DNA from 2 places in the Lysinibacillus sp. CD3-6 genome. Region 2 is predicted to be linked to the other one. Evidence: riboswitches for the same ligand, from Rfam matches in the RefSeq annotation. Region 2 holds a riboswitch; the other holds the start of a gene.

Region 1 (5,568 bases), 2.2 Mb from region 2:
CGACTAGAAATTACAAAAGGTTGGACTGGCGATGTGAAATACCACATGGGTGCTTCATACACTCGTGAATCAGGTATGAACGTAAAACTAGCTTATAACCCTTCTCACTTAGAAGTTGGAAATCCAGTTGTATTAGGTGCTACTCGTGCAACACAGGATGATACATCTAAACCAGGGCAAGCTGTCCACAATCCCGCTAAAGGCCTAGGTATTCTTGTGCATGGTGATGCAGCTTTCCCAGGTCAAGGTATTGTAACGGAAGTATTAAACTATTCGAAAACAGAAGGTTTCTCAACAGGTGGAACAATTCATATCATTGCAAATAATATGATTGGATTCACTACGGAGCTTCAAGACTCTCGTTCTTCTGTCTATTCATCTGACCCAGCTAAAGGTTATGAAGTACCTGTTGTTCATGTGAACGCAGACAGCCCAGAAGCGGTATCTCAAGTAGGTCGTTTTGCAGCAAGCTACCGTCAAAAATTCGGTAAAGATATTGTGGTTGACTTAATTGGTTACCGTCGACATGGTCATAATGAAACAGATGACCCAACTGTAACAAATCCAGAAACGTACAAACTTGTAGCAAAACATGAGACTATTCGTGCATTATATGGTGCACAGTTAGTAGCAGAAGGATTAGTTACTGCTGAAGAGGTTGCGGCACTTGATTCAGCTATTTATGCGGAAATGCAAGTTGCTTACGATCACGTAAAAGAAATGGCAGAAAAAGATGAACACAAACATGTAGAAATGCCAGAAGAATTAAAAATTAACTTCCCACAAATCGATACAGCAGTAGGTGCTGAACGTTTAGATACGATTAATGAAGAACTATTAGTATTTGAACAAAACTTCGAGCCACAAAAGAAATTAGGCAAAATTTTAGAAAAACGTCGTGATGCATTTGCGTCTGCAAAAATTGATTGGGGCCATGCTGAAACATTAGCATATGCTACAATTATCCAAGATGGTACACCTGTGCGATTTACTGGTCAAGATGCTCAACGTGGTACATTCTCACAACGTCATTTAGTATTACATGACAAAAATAACGGTAACGTATTTACACCACTTCACCACATTTCTGGTGCAAGCGCTTCATTTACGGTACACAATTCACCATTAACAGAAGCTGGGGTTGTTGGGTTTGAATACGGTTACAATTTAGAAAAAGGCAACGTACTTTCAGTATGGGAAGCACAATTTGGTGACTTTGCGAATATGGCTCAAGTGATGTTTGATAACTTCATTTCAGGGGCACGTTCTAAATGGGGCCAAAAATCAGGCTTAGTTATTCTTTTACCTCACGGGTATGAAGGCCAAGGTCCTGAACACTCTTCAAGCCGTATGGAGCGTTACTTACAAATGTCTGCTGAAAATAACTGGTTTGTGGCAAACTGCTCAAATGCAGGAAACTACTACCACCTATTACGTCGTCAAGCAGCAATGTTAGAAACAGAAGGTGTGCGTCCATTAGTTGTTGTATCACCAAAATCATTACTTCGTCATCCATTAGCTGCAGCAAATGCTGAACAATTAGCAAATGGCGCATTCCAAGAAGTAATCGAACAACCAGGTTTAGGCTCAAAAACTAAATCTGTTGAACGAATTGTATTAGGTACTGGTAAAGTAATGATTGACTTAGCAGACCGCGTGAAAGATGGAGAAGGCTTCGATCACTTACACATTGTTCGTGTAGAGCAACTTTACCCATTCCCAACGACGCAAGTTGCTGATATTATTGCTAAGTATCCAAATGTTAAAGAAATTGTATGGGTACAAGAAGAACCTAAAAACCAAGGTACTTGGAATTACGCATTGGAAACATTATATGAACTATCTGAAGGTAAAAAGCTTCGTTATGTAGGTCGTCCTGCAATGAGCTCAACTTCAGAAGGTGATGCAGATTCTCATAAAGCAGCTCAATCAGCTCTAATTGAAGAAGCAGTTGCTGAAACGGTAAAAGTAAACTAAACATATCATTATTACTGGAAGCTGGGCTACGTGCCTATGGCGGTAGCCCTTTATGTGCATGAAACGCATGCACGTTAATCAAAGGAGGAAATGAAAGTGGCTGAAATTAAAGTCCCTGAATTAGCAGAATCGATTACAGAAGGTAGTATTGCACAGTGGGTTAAAAAAGTGGGCGACCGCGTGGAAAAAGGTGAATTCATCGTTGAACTTGAAACAGATAAAGTAAATGCTGAAATCATTTCTGAAGAAGCTGGGGTGTTAACACAAATTTTAGCTGAAGAAGGCGATACTGTTCTTGTAGGCCAAGTAATCGCAGTTGTAGAAGCGGGCGAAGGTGCGGCACCTGCACCAGCAGCAACACCAGTTGCAGAAGCTCCAACACCAGCGGCTGCTCAAGCTGTAGCTGCACCAACACCAGCAGCAGCACCTGTTGTGGAAGAAACTTCTGGCGAACGTGTAATCGCATCTCCTGCAGCACGTAAACTTGCTCGTGAAAAAGGAATCGATCTTGCAGCTGTATCCCCAGTTGATCCACAAGGTCGTGTACGTGTACAAGATGTTGCAGCTCATGGTACAGCACCTGTAGCAGCACCTCAAGCTAAACCAGCTGCAGCGCCACAAGCAGCAGTAGCTGTAGATAATTCACGTGTAACAGTTGAAAAAATGAGCCGTCGTCGTCAAACAATTGCTAAACGTCTATTAGAAGTTAAGCAATCGACTGCTATGCTTACAACATTCAATGAAGTTGATATGACTAATGTTATGGCATTACGTTCTCGTAAAAAAGATCAATTCTTTGAGTCTACAGGCTCTAAACTTGGTTTCATGTCATTCTTCACAAAAGCTGTTGTTGCAGCACTTAAAAAATACCCTTATGTGAATGCTCAAATCGTTGGCGATGAAATTCACTTAAATAACTTCTTTGATATTGGTGTAGCTGTATCAACTGAAGAAGGTTTAGTAGTACCAGTTGTTCGTGATGCAGACCGTAAAAACTTCGCTGAAATTGAGGATTCAATTGCTGACCTAGCTAAAAAAGCACGCGATAAAAAATTAGGTTTAGCTGATCTTCAAGGCGGTTCATTCACAATTACAAATGGCGGTGTATTCGGTTCATTAATGTCAACACCTATTATGAACGGTACACAAGCGGCTATTTTAGGAATGCACTCAATTAAAAAACGCCCAGTAGAAGTAAATGGTGAAGTAGAAATTCGCCCAATGATGTACTTAGCATTATCTTATGACCACCGTATTATCGATGGTAAAGATTCTGTAGGCTTCCTTAAAACTGTTAAAGAGTTACTTGAAAATCCAGAAGATTTATTATTAAATTCTTAATTCCATAAATGACATGCGAAAACCCTACAAAATGAACTGTTTTGTAGGGTTTTTTGTAGTCCGTTTAATTTAAGATGTACTTTCGAAAAAAATACTTCAAGGTCTAAAGGGCCTTTGTTGAACTTAAAAATAGATTCTTATGGTTTATAATTATTGTTTTTAATAATAAAAATTTGTGAAATAATGCCAAACGTTTTTAATGATATTCTACTTAATTTATGGATTTAAGAAGGATTATAGGCTAATTTTGTCATTAGTCAGAAAAATGATAAAACTATCTTGACGAATATGCTAGCTTTATAGTAATATCTATATAACAATTAAATAAACAAACCTCACTTTTGTTTTTCGTGAGGTAGAGGCGCGGTATTTATTAGTCCATTGCTGAGTTAAAGCAAGCGAAGACGTAATGGAGAAGGAAATATCGCCGAAGTATAAAAGGAGCTCGTACTTTTATGCTGGGTCTGCAGTGAATAAGTGCAGGACTGTCCTAGTAAATATAATTCCAGTTTACTAGGTTGTGCTATCTCGGAAACATGGAAATTATAGTGAGGATTTGGGCAACTGTTAATAAAAGGTAAGACCTAAGTTCAGAACTTAGGTCTTTTTTTGTACAGTTGCTTTATTTTTTTTACAGAAAAGGGGAGTTTTAGATGAAAAGAAAATGGTTGTTATTTATGTTAACAGCAATGACAGCAATCCTGTTAGCGGCTTGTGGTACTAGTGACAAGGATGAAAAAGCAACAGGAGATGGTGCAAAGGATGAAAGCGGTGGAGAATTCCGCATTGGGATGGAAGCAGGTTATCCACCATTTAACTGGACACAGCAAGATGATTCTAACGGCGCAGTAAAAATTGCTGATAATGCAGAGTTTGCAGGCGGCTATGATGTACAAATGGCGAAAAAAATCGCTGATGGTTTAGGCAAAAAACTAGTCGTTGTAAAAATGGAATGGGATGGTTTAGTACCTGCGCTTCAATCCAAAAAAATTGATGCAATTGTAGCAGGGATGTCTCCAACAGAAGAACGTAAACAAACAATTGATTTCACTGAAAACTACTATACTTCTGATTTCGTAATGGTTATTAAAAAAGGTAGCAAGTATGAAAATGCCAAATCAATTCAAGATTTCTCAGGTGCAAAAGTTACATCTCAGCTAAATACATCGAACTATAATGTTATCGATCAAATTAAAGGTGTAGAAAAGCAAACAGCGATGGAAAACTTCTCTGCAATGCGTGTAGCTTTAGAAGCTGGCAAAATTGATGGCTATGTAGCTGAACGTCCAGAAGGTATTTCAGCAGCAGCAGCTAATGATAAATTTACATTTGTATCATTTGAAGAAGGATTTGATACAGATATTTCTAATACTTCTATTGCAGTAGGTTTACGTAAAGGTGACGCGAGTCTAGAGAAAATCAATGAAATTTTAAAAGGTATTTCAGAAGATGATCGCCAAAACATTATGGAAGAAGCTATTTTGCAACAACCAGCAGCACAGTAATATCACTGGAGCTGTCCTAATCGAAAAAATAGTATACTGAGCTGTCTTCTCGTATGCTATTTTTTCATATTCAAGCAGTGTTTTACTTCAAAAGTTTAAGTGACTTTGGGACAGTCTCTATTATAAATTAGTTGATTCAGAGAGAAAGTCAAACTGAATAATGCATGTCTAAGAAGTGTGTCACATAATTTGAATAAAGCTTATTCATTCAAATGAAAAGATGATTTCGCTAAGGCATAATTGATATCAAGCAACAACACGTTGTTAGGAGGAACATCATGAGTTTAGAATGGATTATTTCTATTATAGAAAACAACTGGCAAATGTTTTTACGAGGAGCGTATTATACGTTACTCATTTCAACAATCAGTACAATTATTGGTGCATTCATCGGATTTTTTATTGGGATTATGCATACCATTCCAGTTCGAAAAAAAAGTATAAAACATATTTTATTAAAATGTATTAATTTTATACTGACATGCTATGTTGAATTTTTCCGTGGTACACCAATGATTGTACAAGCAATGGTCGTATATTACGGACTAGATATTGCCTTTGGCATCGATATGCACTTTATTACTGCTGGTATTTTAGTCGTTTCATTGAATACGGGTGCGTATATGGCTGAAATCGTACGTGGTGGGATTGTCTCAATCGATAAAGGACAATACGAGGCTGCTTCTGCGATTGGCATGGGGCATGTGCAAATTATGATGCATGTTGTATTACCGCAAGTTGCACG
Region 2 (5,568 bases):
TTCGACTCCTGCCGGGCGCGCCATAAAAAGATAAGATAGACAGTAACGGAATGTAGCTCAGCTTGGTAGAGCACTTGGTTTGGGACCAAGGGGTCGTAGGTTCGAATCCTGTCATTCCGACCATCTTTTAAAATTTGGGGCCTTAGCTCAGCTGGGAGAGCGCCTGCCTTGCACGCAGGAGGTCAGCGGTTCGATCCCGCTAGGCTCCACCATATTTATTTCCGGAGGTATACCCAAGTCTGGCTGAAGGGATCGGTCTTGAAAACCGACAGGCGGGTAACACCGCGCGGGGGTTCGAATCCCTCTACCTCCTCCATTTTCTTTTTCGGGTCAGTAGCTCAGTTGGTAGAGCATTAGATTGAAGCTCTAAGTGTCGGCGGTTCGATTCCGTCCTGACCCACCATATGCGGGTGTAGTTTAATGGTAAAACCTCAGCCTTCCAAGCTGATGTCGTGAGTTCGATTCTCATCACCCGCTCCAAAGAGGGCCTATAGCTCAGCTGGTTAGAGCGCACGCCTGATAAGCGTGAGGTCGATGGTTCGAGTCCATTTAGGCCCATTAAAAAATTATTCCGAAGTAGCTCAGTTGGTAGTAGCACCTGACTGTTAATCAGGTTGTCGCAGGTTCGAGTCCTGCCTTCGGAGCCATGGCCCCTTGGTCAAGCGGTTAAGACACCGCCCTTTCACGGCGGTAACACGGGTTCGAATCCCGTAGGGGTCATCTAGTAAAGCATGTAGCATATTGTTGCTACATGCTTTTTCTTTGTAATTTTTTAAGCTATTCATTTAGTTTTTATAAAATTTTGATGGAGAATTTTTGACTATTGATTTAAATTTGAACAAAGTATTTCATATATAAAAGATGTATGTTTTCTAATGAATTTTTTCATGGAGAATTTATTTCTATTCATCTAATATGAGGGTAGATGGAGGAAAACGACATGAAACTACAAGAGATACAACGTTTTTTAACACTTTATCAAATGGAGCAAAATGAGTCTGCACAATGGCTAACAAATAGATTACAGCAAGTTGAAAATGAAGGACAATATATTCCTTCAACAGAGGAGCTTACTTTTGGTGCACGAGTAGCTTGGCGTAATAGTAATAAATGTATCGGGAGATTATTTTGGCAGTCACTTCATGTTGAGGATGCCCGTGATGTTTTAGATGAGCAAGGGATATTTGAGAAGTTGTTATGTCATATTCAATATGCGACAAATGGTGGTAAAATTCGGCCAACAATAACGGTATTTGCATCTGGTAGAGTAAAGATTTGGAATCATCAGTTGATCCGTTATGCAGGCTATGAGACGGAAGCTGGCATTGTTGGTGACCCACATTCTGTACCATTTACAAAAGTATGTGAATCGCTAGGCTGGCAGGGCGAGGGCACAGCATTTGATGTATTACCACTCGTTATCCAGGTGGATGACCGTCAACCACAATTGTTTTCAATACCACGTGAAGATGTACTAGAAGTTGTAATTCGCCATCCTGAGCACCCACAAGTGGAGGAACTAGCGTTGAAATGGTATGCGGTGCCGATTATTTCAAGCATGCGTTTTCAAATGGCTGGAATCGACTTTCAAGCGGCTCCTTTCAATGGTTGGTATATGGGGACAGAAATTGGGGCACGTAATTTAGCTGATACTGATCGTTATAATATGTTGCCGAAAATCGCTGAAATTTTTGGGCTCGATACGACTAAGCAAGCATCGCTTTGGCGTGATCGCTCATTAGTTGAATTAAATATTGCTGTACTGTTTTCCTTTAAAGAAGATGGTGTAAGTATAGTCGATCATCATACTGCTGCACAGCAATTTAAGTTATTTGAAGAAGCTGAGCAGAAGGCAGGTCGCGACTTAACAGGCAATTGGACTTGGTTGATTCCCCCATTATCACCTGCAACAACGCATATTTTCCATAAGCCTTATGTCAATGTTTATAATACACCGAATTTCTTTTATCAAAAACCGCCTTATTAAAAATGTAAAAAAGCAGCTCATAGTAGGATGAGCTGCTTTTTTTAATTTATATATTCGTTTCTAGAAGCTCTAAATGAGCAGAAGAATAGTAATACTGCAACGACAACGAATAGCCAGCCAGCGATGTTCCAACCGCCAAATAAATCATGTAGGTAACCAAATAAAATAGGGCCAACTGCGGCTAATAAATAGCCTAATGATTGTGCAAAGCCCGATAAATCAGCTGCTTCAAATGCCGTACGAGTACGAAGAGTAAAGAACATCATTGCAAGTGAAAATGAAGCGCCACCTGCTAATCCTAGCAATATCATCCACAATACAGCGAGATTAGTCCATTCCATGACAAGGCCAGTAAAGCCGACAACATAAAAAGCAGTAAACATCAAAACGAGAGGTCGTTGTGATGTCATTTTACTAGCGATAATCGGTACAGCTAGAGCCATAGGTACTTGGGAAATTTGCATGATTGAAAACATCCAACCTGCACGATCTGCTGCTATTCCTTGGGCAATATAGATTTCAGGAATCCAAGCTGCAGTTGTATAAAATAATAACGATTGTAAACCCATTGCGCCAGTGACTGCCCAAGTAACTGGTGATTTCCACAGTGGTATACGAGTTTTCGTAGTAGCTACAGTTGGTTCAGGCTTATTAAATTTTAATTGAGGAATCCAAATTAAGATAGTCACGACGACAAGAGCTATAGCGATGGCAAGTGCACCTTGCCAGCCAAGAGATGCATTGGCTATAGGATAACTAATACCAGCGCCAATACCAGCCGTTAAGTTCATGGACATTGTGAAGAATGCCATTAGTAAACCAACATGATAAGGGAATTTTAATTTAAGTAACCCTGGGATGAGGACGTTACCAAATGAAATAGCTACACCTATTATCATTGTACCGAATACGAGTAACCCTGTTGTTCCAAGTGAGCGCAGTACAATCCCAAGTGCTAATAAAATGGTTGATAGAAAAAGAGTTAGTTCTAGTCCTAGTTTTCTTGCAACGATTGGGGCAATAGGTGACACTAGTGCGAATGCAAGCAATGGAATTGTTGTTAGAAAGCCTGCAAGTACGTTAGATATACCGAGATCCTCACGAATGAAGGAAATAATTGGTCCTACAACCGTTAATGGCATACGTAATGTCGAAGCAAGAAAAATTACACCGATAACTAATAAGAGCGTTGTGCCCTTCCAGTTAATCTTTCTGCTAGGATAAGTAGATTCTTCGTTAGTTGTCAAAATAAGTACCTCCCTGATAGAACAGTTATAATTCGAACCACTATAACACTTTATCACATTAATAAAAATAGTAGAATATTCATAAAATACAGAACATTAATCGTTTTATTGAAATGTCTTAGGTCGTATGTTAAACTAAGACACATCATAAATTTAATAATTATATGCCTCATGTTTGTATTGAGGTAGAGGTCGCGGTATTTATTAGTAAGCTAGTGGAGATGACAAGCATTGAAGATGTTAGCTGAAAGGAAATATTGCCGAAGTGTGAGGGGACTTGAAAACCTCATGCTGGGGCTGTCTCCGAAAGGAACAGAACTGTCACGTTGGACAACGTGTTGTGCTATCATTTTGAAGAAACAGAGGATTTACTTAGCCATCACAACGTTCATGTGATGGCATTTTTATTGCCTCTTATAAAAGGAAGGAAGCTTTAACGTGAGTGAAATAAAAGTTAATCAGCTCGGTCATAAAGCACCAGAGTTGAAAAAAGAATTAAAAAGCCGCCATATAACAATGATTTCGTTAGGTGGTACTATCGGAACTGGGCTATTTCTAGCCAGTGGTGGTGCTATAGCACAGGCTGGACCAGGTGGTGCACTTCTTGCTTATGCATTAATCGGCATTATGGTGTACTTTTTAATGACAAGCTTGGGTGAAATGGCAGCTTATATGCCGTCATCAGGTTCATTTAGTACGTATGCAACAAAATTTGTAGATCCAGCGCTTGGCTTTGCACTTGGCTGGAACTACTGGTATAACTGGGCGATTACAATTGCCGCTGAAATTGCAGCAGTTTCTCTTATAATGAAGTACTGGTTCCCAGACAGCTCTTCGGCACTATGGACAGTCATATTTATTGCGATCGTACTAACATTCAATTTACTTTCTGTAAAAAGCTATGGTGAAAGTGAATATTGGTTTGCCATGATAAAAGTTGCGACTGTTATTGTTTTCATTATCGTCAGTCTATTGATGATTTTTGGTATTTTAGGAGGACAAGCACCAGTCGGCTTTACGAATTTCTTTATAAGTGATGGTCCATTCCATGGTGGCTTCCTTGCTACATTCGGCATATTTCTAGCAGCAGGCTTCTCGTTCCAAGGGACAGAGCTATTAGGAATCACTGCTGGGGAAACTGATGATCCTGGTAAAAATATTCCGAAAGCGGTTAAGTCAGTCTTTTGGCGAATTATTTTATTTTACATTTTAGCCATTGCAGCAATTGGGATGTTAATTCCATTTACAGATGCTCGTTTATTATCTGAAGATATTGCTGTTTCACCATTCACACTAGTGTTTGACCGCTTAGGTATTGCCTTTGCTGCATCATTAATGAATGCCATTATATTAACAGCGATGTTGTCTGCAGGTAATTCGGGGTTATATGCATCATCACGTATGTTATGGCAATTAGCAGTAGATGGACACGCACCTAAAATTTTCGCAAAGCTTAGCCGTCGCGGAATTCCGATTTACGCATTACTGCTAACATTAGCAGTCGGTTGCCTAGCATTTTTAGCATCATTCTTTGGTGATGGCGTTGTCTATATGTGGCTTTTAAACGCTTCGGGGATGTCAGGCTTCATTGCATGGCTTGGTATTGCATTTAGTCATTATCGCTTCCGTAGAGCGTATGAAGCGCAAGGCTTAGACCTAAAATTACTACCATATAAAGCAAAGCTGTATCCATTCGGACCACTCTTTGCATTTACATTGTGTATGATTGTTGTAATTGGTCAAAATTATACAGCTTTCACAGGTGATTCGGTTGACTGGTATGGTGTCCTTGTTTCTTATATCGGGATACCACTGTTTATCGCCTTGTGGTTGGGCTATAAAATAAAACATAAAACGAAAATGATTCCACTGCAACAGTGTGATTTAAAAGTAGAGAAATAGAAATGAAAGCTGTCCTATTAATTAGAGGGCAGCTTTTTCGCATTCCTTCCGTATTAATGAATGCTGTAGCGGCATCCAGTATGGCACTAATTCCATTGTATTTTGGTATGAAAAAATACTCCGTACCAACAACAATACTGTCCTCTCTGTTGATTGTGATGGTTGTTTCTACAAATACGGGTGCATTTTCATTGAATGATATTATCGTAATCCCGATAACATTAGCAATTATAGGGATAGTCATTGCCTATTTAGCAATCCGCAACATCGAAAAGGTAGATGTTTAATAACATAAGTAAAGCCCCTGTATGAAATTACTATACAGGGGCTTTAAAAAGGCCTGGGGAAGCCTGGCGAACCATATTTATTAATTATTCTCAGGCACACTAGCCGTTGGATAAACATCAACAGAAAGCTTGGCAGGTGCCGTTA

What was found. Region 2 has a riboswitch for lysine ahead of FH508_RS01200 (amino acid permease). Riboswitches for the same ligand answer to the same signal wherever they lie in the genome.
Region 1: linked by a shared signal. The riboswitch ahead of FH508_RS12005 (transporter substrate-binding domain-containing protein) and the one ahead of FH508_RS01200 (amino acid permease) in region 2 are both predicted to bind lysine.

What each region holds. Positions count from the first base shown of each region.
Region 1 covers NZ_CP085880.1:2,480,626-2,486,193, reverse strand. Annotated here, with positions in the region: gene FH508_RS12015 (2-oxoglutarate dehydrogenase E1 component) at 1-1,977, shown strand, start outside; gene odhB (2-oxoglutarate dehydrogenase complex dihydrolipoyllysine-residue succinyltransferase) at 2,074-3,318, shown strand; lysine riboswitch at 3,667-3,852, shown strand; gene FH508_RS12005 (transporter substrate-binding domain-containing protein) at 3,972-4,823, shown strand; gene FH508_RS12000 (amino acid ABC transporter permease) at 5,102-5,568, shown strand, end outside.
Region 2 covers NZ_CP085880.1:244,357-249,924, forward strand. Annotated here, with positions in the region: tRNA gene FH508_RS01145 (tRNA-Arg) at 1-23, shown strand, start outside; tRNA gene FH508_RS01150 (tRNA-Pro) at 47-123, shown strand; tRNA gene FH508_RS01155 (tRNA-Ala) at 137-212, shown strand; tRNA gene FH508_RS01160 (tRNA-Ser) at 224-316, shown strand; tRNA gene FH508_RS01165 (tRNA-Phe) at 328-403, shown strand; tRNA gene FH508_RS01170 (tRNA-Gly) at 407-480, shown strand; tRNA gene FH508_RS01175 (tRNA-Ile) at 485-558, shown strand; tRNA gene FH508_RS01180 (tRNA-Asn) at 571-647, shown strand; tRNA gene FH508_RS01185 (tRNA-Glu) at 649-720, shown strand; gene FH508_RS01190 (nitric oxide synthase oxygenase) at 941-1,987, shown strand; gene FH508_RS01195 (CynX/NimT family MFS transporter) at 2,029-3,234, opposite strand; lysine riboswitch at 3,413-3,588, shown strand; gene FH508_RS01200 (amino acid permease) at 3,673-5,136, shown strand; gene FH508_RS01205 (hypothetical protein) at 5,139-5,423, shown strand; gene FH508_RS01210 (purine-cytosine permease family protein) at 5,504-5,568, opposite strand, start outside.